4 regions of the Guyparkeria halophila genome follow, and region 4 is predicted to be linked to each of the others. Evidence: predicted binding sites of a transcription regulator. Region 4 holds the regulator's gene; each other region holds the start of a gene.
What was found. Region 4 encodes FliA, which starts transcription of late flagellar genes. Its sites were predicted from a motif close to GCTAAAGTTNNNNNNNNNNCNGCCGATA; they were not measured.

Region 1 (3,419 bases), 290 kb from region 4:
GACTTGAGTGGCCTCGACGACGGCAATCTCGAGGTAACCGCCACCGTGAGTGACCAGGCCGGCAACGACGCCACGGCCACCGATACCGCCGCGCTCGACACCTCGGGTGTGGCTATTGAATCGATCACCTGGAAGATCGGCGGTGATGCCGATGATGTGATCGAAAAAGTCTGGGACGGTGGTTTGGGCACCGAAAGCTTCGGTGTTGGAGACGCAGACGATGTTTCCGGTGGGTTCATCCGAAGCAACCGTTTGGATACTTCCAATACGCGGGACATTGCTATCCAAGCCACAGAAAACAGCAGTTACACCTTCGAATTTGATGTCGGCAGCGAATATCAGATCTCCTGGACTGAAGACACTTACTTCTGGGGATTCCCGATTGGCAGTGAAACCAGAACAATGCTCGGCACCGTCGAGCGCTCCGACGAGGTTTCACTTCAACCGGATGGCCGAGACCTGGTGGTTTTCCGCGGGTCAGTCGATGGAGAGGAGAAGGTGTTGGTCATCGACTCCACCGGGATCGAGCAAGGAGGCTGGTTCAACAACCCAAGTTATGCGGTCAACGATCAAGATGACACGACTGTTGGGTTTCGCGAAACCGAAATCAGTGGCAGTGCCGAGGCAGGAGCAACGGTCGAAATCACGGATGGCAACGGCTCAGTGGTCGATAGCGTGACGGCTGATGGCGATGGAGCGTGGAACACGACCATCTCCCCGGCGAGCGGCGCCACCGGCGCACTTACCGCCGTTGCCACCGACTCCGACGGCAACGTCACCAGCGACGCCACCACCTATACCCTTGGTGGAACGGGCAACGACGCGCTTAGCGGCAGCGCGAACGACGATGTCCTCTTCGGCGGACTGGGAAATGATGAGCTCGTTGGTAATGCCGGTGACGACGTGCTGATCGGCGGCAAGGGGGACGACACCCTCACTGGCGGGCTTGGCGACGACGTATTCAAGTGGGAGCTGAATGACCAAGGGAATGCTACCAGCCCGGCCAACGACGTGATCACCGACTTCGGCACCGGCAACGACGTGCTCGACCTGCGTGACCTGCTGGTTGACGAGGCCGAGCAGCCGGTCGCCGACTTCCTTTCCGTTACGGAAGACGGCAGTGACCTCGTGTTCCAGGTCAGCCACGATGGCGGCACCAGCGGGCAAACCCAGACGATCCGGATGGAAGGCAAGTCGTTCAGCGACTTTAATGGCGCGACCAACTCGGATGAGCTTATCCAGAACATGCTCGACAGCGGTCAATTGAAGATCGACACCTGATCCGGGTGCGCCCCGGACGGTGTAGGCCGTCGCGAAGTGGGGTAGGATCGTGTCATGACTCGACCACGGCGCCCGGCGGCGCCGTGCTACGTTTCCGGTTCGCCCCGCCGTTAGAGGGGATGGCTGCCGACGGAGCGATCCGTAGGCAGCCTCGCTTGAGCGCCCTGCTCGATGCGAACCGTGGAACTTGACCTCACGGGACGGTGTGGATGCCGGCATCTGGGACAATCCGACTCGTCGCTGCCGCGATCGCCCTCCTTCTTGCCGCGTCGATGCACGGTTTCGGGCTGGCCGAGGTGCGCGTGGATTTCGGCACGCTCAAGGCCGAGGTCGAGGACCGTTTCGGGCCAGATCGGCTACCGGTAGTCGACGGACTCGAGGAACTGCTCGACGAGATCAGCCATTTCGCGCCAAACGAGCGGGTTGAACGCGTCAACGCCTTCTTCAACCGTCAGATCCGCTACGTCGAAGACACTCAGCTCTGGGGCCAGTCCGATTACTGGGCCTCGCCGGTGGAGACGATCGGCCACGGTGCGGGCGATTGCGAAGACTTTGCCATCGCAAAGTACCTCGTGCTCCTCGAGGCGGGCATCGACAACCGCCAGCTGCGTCTTATCTATGTTCGCGCCCGGATGGGCGGCGGTAGCCGCGCGCACATGGTGCTGGGCTATTACCCGGAACCGCAGGCCGAACCCCTGATCCTCGACAGCCTCGTGCGTCTGGTCGCGCCGGCCAGCCGTCGCCCGGATCTCACCCCCGTATTCAGCTTCAATAGCGAAGGCCTGTGGGTCGGCGGCCAGGAACGCCAAGCCGACCGGGCGACCGACCGTCTTTCCCGCTGGCGCGACGTGCTCGAGCGCACCCAGGCGGAAGGCATCCGCCTCCCCGCGCCCACGGCTTCCAGCGACACCTCGACAAGGCAGAATGAGTGACCCCGCCATGGCATTGAACAGACAACTCTGGATCGCGATCGCCTCGGTGATGATCATCGCGTTCGTCAGCAGCCTCGTGATCAGTTTCCAGAGCGCGCGCGGCTATTTCGAGGAGCAGTTGCGCCTCAAGAATATCGACAATGCCAACACCCTGGCCCTGTCGCTCTCGCAGGTGGAGAAGGACCCGGTGTTGATCGACCTGATGCTTGCCGCGCAGTTCGACACCGGGCACTACCAGCGACTGGAAATCATCGATCCGGAAGGCGATCCCATCGCGTCGCGCACCCGCGACGACGCCGGTTTGGGCGACGTGCCCGACTGGTTCGCCGAGCTTGCCGAATTGCGGGTCGATCCCGGTGTTGCGCAGATCCCGGACGGCTGGCAACAGTACGGCACCTTGTACGTCGAAAGCCTCAGCGGCTTTGCCCTCGAGGCCCTCTGGGATACCACCGTCGAGCTGTTCTACTGGTTCTTCGCGATCGCGGCCGTACTCGGCCTGATCGGGTCACTGGTGCTCAAGTCGCTCACTCGCCCGCTGGTCGACGTCGTCCGGCAAGCCGAGGCCATTGGCAGCCAGCGCTTTGTCACCACGAGCGAACCGCGCACCCTGGAATTCCGCCGGGTCGTCCGGGCCATGAACATTCTCACCGGGCGCGTGCGACAGATGCTGGGCGAGGAGCGTGCCCGACTCGAGGAAATGCGGCAACGGCTACAGAGCGACGCGCTCACCGGGGTCGGCAACCGCGCCCGATTCGATGACGTGATGACCGCCCTGCTTGCCGATGATGACCCCAACTGCCACCACGGGATTTTCCTGGTCCGGCTGGTGAACCTGGCGGAGATCAATCGAAGGCTGGGCCACCAGGACACCGACACCCTGATCTGCGAGGTCACGGCACGTATCGAAGAGATCGCGCGCCGCCACCGGGACCAGTTCACCGACGACCACATCGCGCGCCTCAACGGCAGCGATTTCGCGCTCGTGCTCACCGATCTGCTGGATATCGAACCGATTGCGAACCAACTCGAAGCGGGCATGCGCCAACTGGCCGAACGCCATTCCGACGCCGCGCCGCTGCAATTCGCCCTCGCCGCGGACTCGTTCGGCTCGAGAGACGATCGCTCGGCGATCCTGACCCGTCTGGATGACGGGCTGGCGCGTGCCGAACATCGTCAGACCACCTGTCTGGAACGGGCGCGGGCCAT
Region 2 (3,419 bases), 180 kb from region 4:
AAAAAGGCATCCGGTCCGCTCAAAGCGGACGGGATGCCCGTAATGGAAATCTGGTTGATCGAACTCATGGGTTCGTCCTCAAGCATCAAGCGGTTACAGCATACACAAACTCAAATTTTCCGACTTGGGTTCCGATGTGACTGTTTGGGGAAAACCCCACCGCTCCAATTGACGAGCCGGGACCCTAAGGTCGCCGGCCCATCCATTTCCGTCTCGGCTATTAGCCCAGGAGGCCCAGTACTGACTGCGGCGCCTGGTTGGCCTGGGTCAGCACGGAAGTGCCGGCCTGCTGCAGGATCTGCGCCTTGGACAACTGAGCCGTCTCCTTGGCGAAATCCGCATCCTGAATCCGCGAACGAGCTGCCGATTCGTTGACAACGAAGTTGTTCAGGTTGTCGATGGTTACTTCAAATCGATTCTGGATCGAGCCAAGCTGAGCTCGAGTGGTGTCAACCGCGGTGATGGACGCGTCCAGGGCGCTGATGGTCGACATGATATCGCCAAACGATGCGCCGGAACCGATAGCTGCATCACCCGACAACGCGGCGCCGATGGTTGCCGACACGTTCGCCAGACTGAACACGATCTGGTTGTCGGACGTCGTGTTCGCACCCACCTGGAACGTCGCGCCGTTGGAGATATCGCCGTTAAGCACTTTCTGGCCGTTGAACTCGGTGTTCGTTACGATCCGGCCAAGCTCATCCTGCAGCTGCGCGAACTCCGCCTGAAGGTTTTCGCGATCGCTTTTGCTGTTGGTGGAGTTGGCCGACTGCACCGCGAGATCACGCATGCGCTGCATGGTGTCGGTCAGTGAGCCCAGCGCACCCTCAGCAGTCTGCGCCATGGAAATGCCATCGTTCGCGTTGCGAGCCGCGACTTCCGAACCACGGATCTGAGTGGTCAGACGGTTGGCGATCGCGAGACCGGCGGCATCGTCCTTGGCACTGTTGATACGCAGGCCAGTGGACAGACGCTCGAGCGAGGTCTGCAGCGTGTTGTTGGTGTTGCGCAGTGCGTTCTGGCCCTGCAGCGAGAAGATGTTTGTGTTTACGACACTTGCCATGATGATAACCCCTTACGACGTTGCGTAAATTCCGGCCCTTGGCCTTTGTTGGACAAGACGCCTTTCAGGTCGCCTTGCTGAGCTTATCGGCTGAGTCCTGAGAAACTTTAGCCTCGATTTTCATCCGATCTTTGCTGGATGCCTTTTCGGCTTTTCTCGGGCTTCGGGCCGGTTGGTCACGACTCCCGGTTCTGGCATCCGTAGAGGGTATCGGCGCTATCTGGAGAAACTTTAGTCTCGTCATGCGTCTCGCTCGCCCCACCGCGCGCCGCCCCAGTCGAAGACCACTAACGACCTGTCACAAAGCCGCACTACACTCCTCGAACCAATTCAACGAGAGCGAGCGCCGTGCCCACCATCCACCACCTGGAAGTTCGTCCTTCCCTGCCTCCCACACTCGCGAATTTGAGCGAACTGGCCGGCAATCTCCACTACAGCCGGTCGCGGGCGGTGCGGGATCTGTTTGACGCCATCGACGCGGACACCTGGGCGCAGGTGGAGGGCAATCCGATTCGGTTTCTGCAGCTAGTGCCGCAGGCGCGGCTTGACGAAGCGGCTGGCGATTCGGCATTCCTGGCGGAGCTGGCGGCAGCCTGGCGGGATTTCGAGGTGCATTGCGCCGATGATCGCGCGGATGCCATCGGTCCGGCGTTCGACTCGCAGGAGACGGTGGCGTATTTCTGTGCCGAATTCGGATTTCACGAGTCCCTGCCCATCTATTCCGGCGGGCTCGGGATCCTGGCGGGCGATCACTGCAAGGCGGCATCGGACCTGGGCGTGCCGCTGGTTGGCGTGGGGCTGCTTTACCGGCAGGGCTACTTCCAGCAGTGCATCGATGCGCAGGGGCGCCAGCATCCGCGCTTTGAGGACCTGGACTTCTCCCACCTGCCGATCCGGCTAGCCATGCGGGAGGGCGCGCCCACCCAGGTGAAGGTGGAATACCCGGGCCGCGTCGTGACGGCGCAAGTGTGGGAGGCGCGGATTGGACGGGTACGCGTCTATCTGCTGGATACCGATGTGACCGACAACGCGGCGGCGGATCGGGAGATCACACGCCGGCTTTACGGCGGTGACCGACGCCGGCGGCTCGAGCAGGAAATGCTGCTGGGCTTGGGTGGCGTGCGGGCGTTGCGGACATTGGGCATCACGCCCTCGGCCTGGCATATCAATGAGGGACACGCGGCCTTCTCGATTCTCGAGCGAGTGAGAGAACTCACCGCAGACGGACTGCCGTTCGAACCGGCCCTTAATGCCGTGGCCGCCTCGACCCTGTTCACCACCCACACGCCAGTGCCGGCCGGGCACGATACCTTCGCCCCGAGCTTGGTAGAGGCACACTTTGAGTCGCAACTGGAAGCGCTGGGGATCGAGGCACCAGAGCTACTGGCACTGGGCGCCGATCCGGCTCACGACGGCAAACATTTCAACATGACCGCTCTGGCCCTGCGTGGCTCACGTCAACACAACGGCGTCTCCCGTGTGCATGGCGAGGTTGCCGCACAGATGAGCCAAGCCTTCTGGCCGGAGGTGCCAACCGAGGAGAATCCGCTCAGCCACGTCACCAATGGCGTCCACGTCGAGACCTTCCTCAACCGGGATCTGACCCGTCTGTTCGACGCCACCCGCCGCGATTGGCGTGATCACCTGCACGAAGCAGCCATCGGCGAGATGGCCGGAAAAATCGAGGCCGGTCGTCTCTGGTCAATGCACCTGTCTGCCAAAACGCATCTGGTCAGCGACCTCAAGGCACGCCTGCAACGACAATCCGAGCGTTTCGGCGAGGGCCACGTGCGCCTCAAACAGCGTTGCCGCGTGCTGGACAAGCCGGTCGACGAGTTCCTCATGGTGGGTTTCGCGCGGCGCTTTGCCACCTACAAGCGCGCCACCCTGCTCTTTCGTGACCGCGAACGGCTTGCCCGTCTGATCGAGACCAGCCCACGACCAGTGGTGTTCGTCTTTGCCGGCAAGGCGCACCCCGCCGACGAACCGGGCCAGGCACTGTTGCAGACCATCCACGAACTGAGCCTCGAGCAACGTTTCGCCGGGCATGTTTTATTGATCGAGGGATACGATATGGGTCTCGCGAGGCGGTTGGTAGCCGGCTCCGATGTCTGGCTGAACACGCCGGAGTTCCCCATGGAAGCCTCGGGCACCTCCGGGCAGAAGGCGGGCATCAACGGTGTGCTCAATCTTTCCGTGGCCGATGGCTGGTGGGCGGAAGGGCATGATCACCAGCAGGGCGTCGCCAACGGCTGGTCGATTGCACCGACCCCGGAAGCGACCGACCGCGACGACCGCGAAGCCAATGATCTACTGACTTTGCTGGAAACCGAGGTGATTCCGTTGTTCGATCGCC
Region 3 (3,419 bases), 500 kb from region 4:
CCCCGGAACGCGCCCGAACCCGCGTGGAACTGCTCTCCGGCGGGGAGCGCAACCGCCTGCTGCTGGCCAAGCTGTTCGCCAAGCCCGCCAACCTGCTGGTGCTCGACGAACCCACCAACGATCTCGACCTCGAGACCCTCGAGGTACTCGAGCAGGCGCTCGCCGACTACAACGGCACCCTGCTGCTGGTCAGCCACGACCGGGCGTTTCTGGACAACGTCGTCACCAGCCTGCTGGTGTTCAAGGGCGATGGCGAGATCGAGGAGGTGTTCGGCGGTTACGAGGACTATCTCGCCCGGCGTACGGTCGGATCGAACCGGACAACGGCCAAATCCGGGGCCAGCGCCAAACCGGCACCTGCCAAGCCCGCGGCCCCAGCCAAGAAGGCCAAGAAGCTTTCCTACAAGGATCAACGCGAGCTCGACGCCCTACCCGGCCGGCTCGAGGCATTGGAGGCCGAACAGGCCGAACTGCAGACCGCCATCAACGACCCCGCCTTCTATCAGGGCGATGCCGCCGACATCGAGCGCAGCCTCGCCCGCGTGACCGAACTCGAGCAGGAACTCGAGGCGGTCCTCGAACGCTGGATGGAGCTCGAGGGCGGCTGATCTCGCCCCCCCGTCGGGCACCGAGTGTTCGGTCGCCGGCCGGCAACAAGCCGGACAATGGACTCCGCGATCGCATTTCGCTAACGTGCGCGACCTTCCAACGGGCTGCGCACCAGGGGACTGGTCAGGGACACGCGCGGCACCCGGCCGATATGGATAGTCAGCGAACCATTACCCCAGCTAAACGCTCGGGCTAAAGGACGCGGGACACCTGCCGATTGAACGGTCCCGTGTCTCGAAATCGACACGACCGAATGCCGCCGTCACGGAGCCAACCATGCCTGCCCTGTTCAAGAACCTCACCATCGGCGCTCGACTCGCCCTTGGCTTTGCCCTGGTTATCGTCTTCATCGCCGCCCTGATCATCCCGTTGGTGATCACCGAGTTCTCCGCCACCATCAAGCAGGCGCAGCAACGCGAACTTAGAGGGCTGTTCGAGAGCGCGCAGGCGGAAATCGGTGCCGAGGGCCGACTGGCCGAGGCGCTGAGCGTGGCCATTTCCCGCATCCCGGACGTCGGGCAGGCCATGGCCGAGCGCGATCGCGAGCGACTCGCCGCAATGACTCAGCCGATCTTCCCGCCGCTCAAGGAAAACTTTGGCGCACGCCAGTTCCACTTCCACCTGGCGCCCGCCGTGTCGTTCTTCCGCGCCCACAAGCCGGCCAAGTTCGGCGACGACCTCTCCGGCTTTCGCAAGACCGTCCTGGCGACCAACAATGAAGGCAAACGCGTGCGCGGGCTGGAACGGGGCGTCGCCGGTCTCGGCATGCGCGGCATCTCGCCGATCAGCTACCAGGGCGAGCACCAGGGCAGTGTCGAGTTCGGTATGAGTTTCGGCCAGCCCTTCTTCGACAAGTTCAAGAATGGCTACGGCGTCGACATCGGCCTGTACCTCGAGACCGACGGCGGCAACTTCGAGCCCTTCGGCTCGACCCTCAAGGACCCGGCCGCACTTGATGCCGACCAACTGCGTGCCGCCCAGGGTGAAACCACTATCTGGGAACACAGCATGGGCGAAACGCCCACGGTCACCTACGCCCATACCATCGCCGACTTCTCCGGCGATCCGGTGGGCGTGCTCGCGGTAAGCATGGATCGCAGCGAGTACGTCGAGCTCCAGGCCGCGGCACGCAACAAGGTCATCTCGGTGATGGCCGTGGCGATAGCGATTGCCGCCATCATCGGCTTTCTGATCACCCGCAGCATCACGCGGCCGCTGCGCCGCACCGTACGGGCCATGGACGACATTGCCGCCGGTGACGGCGATCTCACCCAGAAGCTCGACGAGAGCGGCCGCGACGAGATTGCCGACCTGTCGGCCGCCTTCAACCGCTTTGCCGGCAAGATGCGCGATTCGATTCACGAGGTCGCCAATTCCACCAGCCAGCTCTCCGCCTCGGCCGAGGAGCTCTCGCAGATCACGGCCGACACCAACGAGGGCGTCCAGCGCCAGCGTGAGGAGACCGAGATGGTCGCCTCCGCGATGAACGAGATGACCAGCACGGTCCAGGACATCGCGCAGAACGCCTCCGGTGCAGCCGACGCCGCCCAGAATGCCGACGACGAGGCCAAGGACGGTCAGCGCGTGGTCAACGAGACGATCGACCATGTCGCGGCGCTGGCCGACGAGATCGAAGAAGCCGGCACCATCATCGGCAACCTCGAATCGGCCAGCGAGAAGATCAGCACGGTGGTCGACGTCATCCGCGAGATCGCCGAGCAGACCAACCTGCTGGCGCTCAACGCCGCCATCGAGGCGGCTCGCGCGGGCGAACACGGCCGCGGTTTCGCGGTGGTCGCCGAGGAAGTCCGTTCGCTCGCAAGCAAGACCCAGGCCTCCACCCTCGAGATCCGCGAGATGGTCGAGAGCATCCAGGGCGGCTCGAAACAGGCGGTCGGCGCCATGCAGAGCAGCCAGGTGCACGCCCGCAAGACCGCCGATCAGGCCCGCGAGGCCGGCCAGTCGCTGGTGACCATCACCCGCGCGATCGAGACGATCACCGACATGAACCACCAGATCGCCTCGGCCGCCGAGGAACAGGGTCAGGTGGCCGAGGAGATCAACCGCAACGTCTCCAACATCAACGAGGCCGCCTCGCAGACGGCCGAGGGCGGGGCGCAGACCTCCACGGCCAGCCACGAACTGGCACGACTGGCCTCACAGCTACAGGTACTGGTCAACCAGTTCCGCACCTGACGGGCGGAAGAGCCGCACGAGAAAGCCCCGCGACCGGACGGTTGCGGGGCCTTTTTTTGCCGGCCGCGCCGGGACGTATAACGGGAAACCTCAGTCGGGCGGAACCGATTCTTCGGCGCGTAGCCGGGCCCGGATGAAATCGCTGTGCGGGACGTACAGGAGATCGGCGATCTGACGAATGACCGACTCTTCCAGATGGTGCTTGCCGGCGTCGGCATAGGCGACCCGCCAGAGGGTTTCCACCACCTGACGCTTCTGGTCGGAACCGAGCTGCTCGTTGAGCACCCGAACGAACGGGAAGAACCCGGTCGAATCGTCCACCTCGGCCGCGGCATGACGGACCAGTTCGTCCGCCTCGTCCCGCGCCATGGCGAAATCGTCGACCAGGGTGCGGCGGATCACCTCGAGTTCGTCGTCGGCCACATCGAAGTCCGCTCTGGCCACCTCCATCAAGAGAATGGCAACGGCCGCATCGACGCGAGTTTCAACGGCGGTTTCCTTGCCCCGATCGTCGGGGAAGAACAGGGCTTGCAGGGTCTTGAGCATAAGCAGTCCCGTAGGCAGGTCGATTGAGCGATGAATGGCATCGTGCCTTGAGGCCACGTGGCAATCTA
Region 4 (3,419 bases):
CAGCTGTCCAGCCCATCGACCGACTCCACGGCGGAGGATGTGGCCGAGGAGCCGGCCGCCCGCGCGTCCAATCGAACGCCATCGCACTGGGACTGGCTGGTCGAGGATCAGGGCGCGGCCGAGGGGCGCCTGTCGACGCTGACCGAGGAAGTGGCGCAGTTGCGCGACCTGTTCGAGCGGCAATTGTCGGTCATGGAATGGCACCGTTTCAGCCAGGCTCATCCCGCCGAGGTCTCCACCGTGCAACGCCTGCAGGACATCGGCCTGCCGACGGGGCTGGCGCGCGATCTGGGTCGGGCCGCGGCCCAGGCGGCGCCTGATCGCGCCTTCGTCGAGGCACTCAAGATGCTGGGCGAGCAGCTCGAGCATCGTGCCGATGACCCGGTCGAGGCCGGCGGTACCTACGCCTTCGTCGGCCCGACCGGGGTGGGCAAGACCACCACGCTCGCCAAGCTGGCCGCCCGCGCGGTCCTGCATCGCGGTCGAGACTCGGTGGCGCTGATCAGCACCGACCGCTTTCGCATCGGCGCCCAGGAGCAGTTGCGCAACTACGCGCGTATCCTTAATGTGCCGCTGCATATCGCCCGTGACGAGACACATCTGGCGCAGTTGCTCGAGGCCGTGTCCGACCGGCATCTGGTACTGATCGACACCTCCGGGATGTCGCAGCGCGATTTCCGCATGATGCAGAAACTCGAGGCCCTGATGGGGGCCGGCGAGGCGGTCAAGCTGCTGCTGGTACTGTCGGCCAATGCCCAGTACCCGGCACTCGAGGACGTCAAGAAACGCTTTGCCGGCCTGCCGCTGCACGGCACCGTGTTGACCAAGCTCGACGAGACCGTCCTGCTTGGCGGCGGACTGGCCGCCCTGGTGCGTCCGCTGGCCGGCGCCGACGGCGAGCCGCGTCGCCTGCCGCTGGTTTGCGCGGGCGTCGGTCAGCGCGTCCCGGAAGATCTCTGGTTCCCGAAGGCCGCCGACCTGATCAAGCAGGCCCTGGAAATGGGGCAATCGCAACTCGAACACACCGACCGGGATGATCCGCTGTGGATGCTCAATCAAGCCGGATGACAATGCAGCCCACCATTAGCGGCCACGACCAGGCCGACGGCGCGCGCCATGCCAATGCCAATCGCCCGGTGCGGGTGATTGCCGTGACCAGCGGCAAGGGCGGTGTGGGCAAGACCAACGTGTCGGTGAACCTGTCCGTGGCCCTGGCGCGCGGCGGCGAGCGGGTGGTGCTGATGGATGCCGACCTGGGGCTGGGTAACGTCGACGTGCTGCTTGGTCTACAGTCCCGGGGCAATCTGTCCCACGTGCTGTCCGGCGAGGCCACGCTTGACGAGATCATGCTCGAAGGCCCCGAAGGCATCGGCATCCTGCCGGCAGCCAGCGGGGTGGCCAGCATGGCCGGCCTGACGGCCGCCGAGAACGCCGGGCTGATCTCGGCCTTCTCCGGCATGCGCTGGCCGGTCGACACCCTGGTGGTCGACTCGGCCGCGGGCATCGCCGATTCGGTGGTGCGCTTCGCCGAGGCGGCCAACGAGGTCGTGGTGGTGGTCTGCGACGAGCCGGCCTCGATCACCGACGCCTACGCCGTGATCAAGGTGCTCTCGCGCGAACACGACGTCACGCGGTTCCACGTGGTGGCGAACATGGTGCGTGATGCCGCCGAGGGCCGGCGTCTGTTCGAGAAACTCTCGGTAGCGGCCAAGCGCTTTCTCGATGTGACGCTCACCCACATGGGCTCGGTGCCGTTCGACGATTACCTGCGCCGGGCCGTGCAGCGTCAGAAGACCGTCGTGCAGCTCTACGGCGGCGCGAAGTCGACGCGGGCGTTCACGGCGATGGCGGACAAGGTCAATCAGTGGCCGGTGCCGCGCGGACCGCAGGGGCAGTTGCAGTTTTTCGTCGAGCGACTGGTGAACAACGCCGAGCTGGACCCCGAGAACCTGTTATGAATGCACGCGCCATGTATCAGAACGTTCAGGCCGGATCGACCGAAGCCCTGGTGGCCAAGCACGCGGACCTCGTCAAGCGGGTGGCCTTTCACCTGCTCGGGCGGCTGCCCTCCCATGTGCAGGCCGAGGATCTGATTCAGGCGGGCATGGTCGGGCTGCTCGATGCCGCCCGTCTGTTCGATGGCGACAAGGGGGCCTCGTTTGAGACCTACGCGGGCTTGCGCATACGCGGCGCGATGCTCGACGAGGTGCGTCGCAACGACTGGGCGCCGCGCTCGGTCTATCGGCGCCAGCGGGAAATCGCGCAGACGGTGGCCGCCATCGAGGCCGACACCGGGTGCGAGGCGCGAGACGCCGAGGTCTGCGAGCGCATGGGCATCACCCTCGACGAGTACCATGCCGCCATCAGTGATTCCTCCTCGGTCCATGTGGGCTCGCTGGATCACGGCGGCGAGGCGGAAAACGAGACCTTCGACATTGCCGATCCCAACAGCCAGCAACCCGACGAAGCGCTGGCCGAGGATCATTTCCAGCGCGACCTGGCCGATTGCATCGATGAGTTGCCGGAGCGGGAAAGACTGGTGATGTCCCTGTACTATGTCGAGGAACTCAACCAGAAAGAGATTGGCGCGGTGCTCGGCGTCAGTGAGTCGCGCGTCTGTCAGATTCACAACAAGGCGATCATGCGGCTCAAGACCGCGATGAACGCCTGGAAATAGGGCGCCGGGTGCGGAAAAGGCTCAATCTTTTCCGGTCGGCGCCGATAGACCCTCATACCCACGTTCGAACAAGGCAACCTGCCTGGTACTGACAAACGATCCCAGGGGCGAAAATGGACCGAAACATGAAGATCCTCGTGGTGGATGATTTCTCCACGATGCGCCGGATCATCAAGAACCTCCTCAAGGAGCTTGGCTTCACCAACCTCGAGGAGGCCGATGATGGCCAGACGGCACTGCCACTGCTCAGGCAGGGCAATTTCGATTTCCTCGTGACCGACTGGAACATGCCGGGAATGACCGGCATCGACCTGCTGCGGGCGGTCCGTGCCGATCCGAACCTCGCCAGTCTGCCGGTGCTCATGGTGACCGCCGAGGCCAAGCGGGAACAGATCGTGCTCGCCGCCCAGGAGGGCGTGAACGGCTATATCGTCAAGCCGTTCAACGGGGCCACGCTCAAGGAGAAGATCGACAAGATCTTCGAACGCGTCGAATCATAGGGGCGCGGGATGACTCAAGCAGACGAACAGGATTTCCAGCCGGTGGTCGGCCGCGAAAAGCGATTGGCCGACGCCCGCGCCTTGGTCGAGGCGATCGAGAACGAGGATTCGCCGAGCGAGGCGCAGCTGATCGGTGAGCTCACGGCGGCCTACTCGGGCAACATCTTCGACGAGGTCGGTCGGATGACGCGCGAGGTGCACGACACCCTCAGGAGCTTTGCCGAGGACGAGCGTCTCGGGGC

Region 1: SR882_RS04835 (transglutaminase-like cysteine peptidase) is a predicted target of FliA. The motif match lies at 1,367-1,394, and genes of this name have one in related genera.
Region 2: SR882_RS04315 (flagellin N-terminal helical domain-containing protein) is a predicted target of FliA. The motif match lies at 1,272-1,299, and genes of this name have one in related genera.
Region 3: SR882_RS05695 (methyl-accepting chemotaxis protein) is a predicted target of FliA. The motif match lies at 801-828, and genes of this name have one in related genera.

Annotation. Positions count from the first base shown of each region.
Region 1 covers NZ_CP140153.1:1,023,565-1,026,983, reverse strand. The annotation lists gene SR882_RS04840 (Ig-like domain-containing protein) at 1-1,281, shown strand, start outside; gene SR882_RS04835 (transglutaminase-like cysteine peptidase) at 1,491-2,213, shown strand; gene SR882_RS04830 (bifunctional diguanylate cyclase/phosphodiesterase) at 2,221-3,419, shown strand, end outside.
Region 2 covers NZ_CP140153.1:915,603-919,021, reverse strand. The annotation lists gene SR882_RS04320 (flagellar protein FlaG) at 1-68, opposite strand, end outside; gene SR882_RS04315 (flagellin N-terminal helical domain-containing protein) at 221-1,063, opposite strand; gene glgP (alpha-glucan family phosphorylase) at 1,412-3,419, shown strand, end outside.
Region 3 covers NZ_CP140153.1:1,230,642-1,234,060, reverse strand. The annotation lists gene SR882_RS05700 (ATP-binding cassette domain-containing protein) at 1-608, shown strand, start outside; gene SR882_RS05695 (methyl-accepting chemotaxis protein) at 886-2,805, shown strand; gene SR882_RS05690 (tellurite resistance TerB family protein) at 2,896-3,351, opposite strand.
Region 4 covers NZ_CP140153.1:733,820-737,238, forward strand. The annotation lists gene flhF (flagellar biosynthesis protein FlhF) at 1-1,068, shown strand, start outside; gene SR882_RS03375 (MinD/ParA family protein) at 1,071-1,958, shown strand; gene SR882_RS03380 (RNA polymerase sigma factor FliA) at 1,955-2,677, shown strand; gene cheY (chemotaxis response regulator CheY) at 2,791-3,177, shown strand; gene SR882_RS03390 (protein phosphatase CheZ) at 3,187-3,419, shown strand, end outside.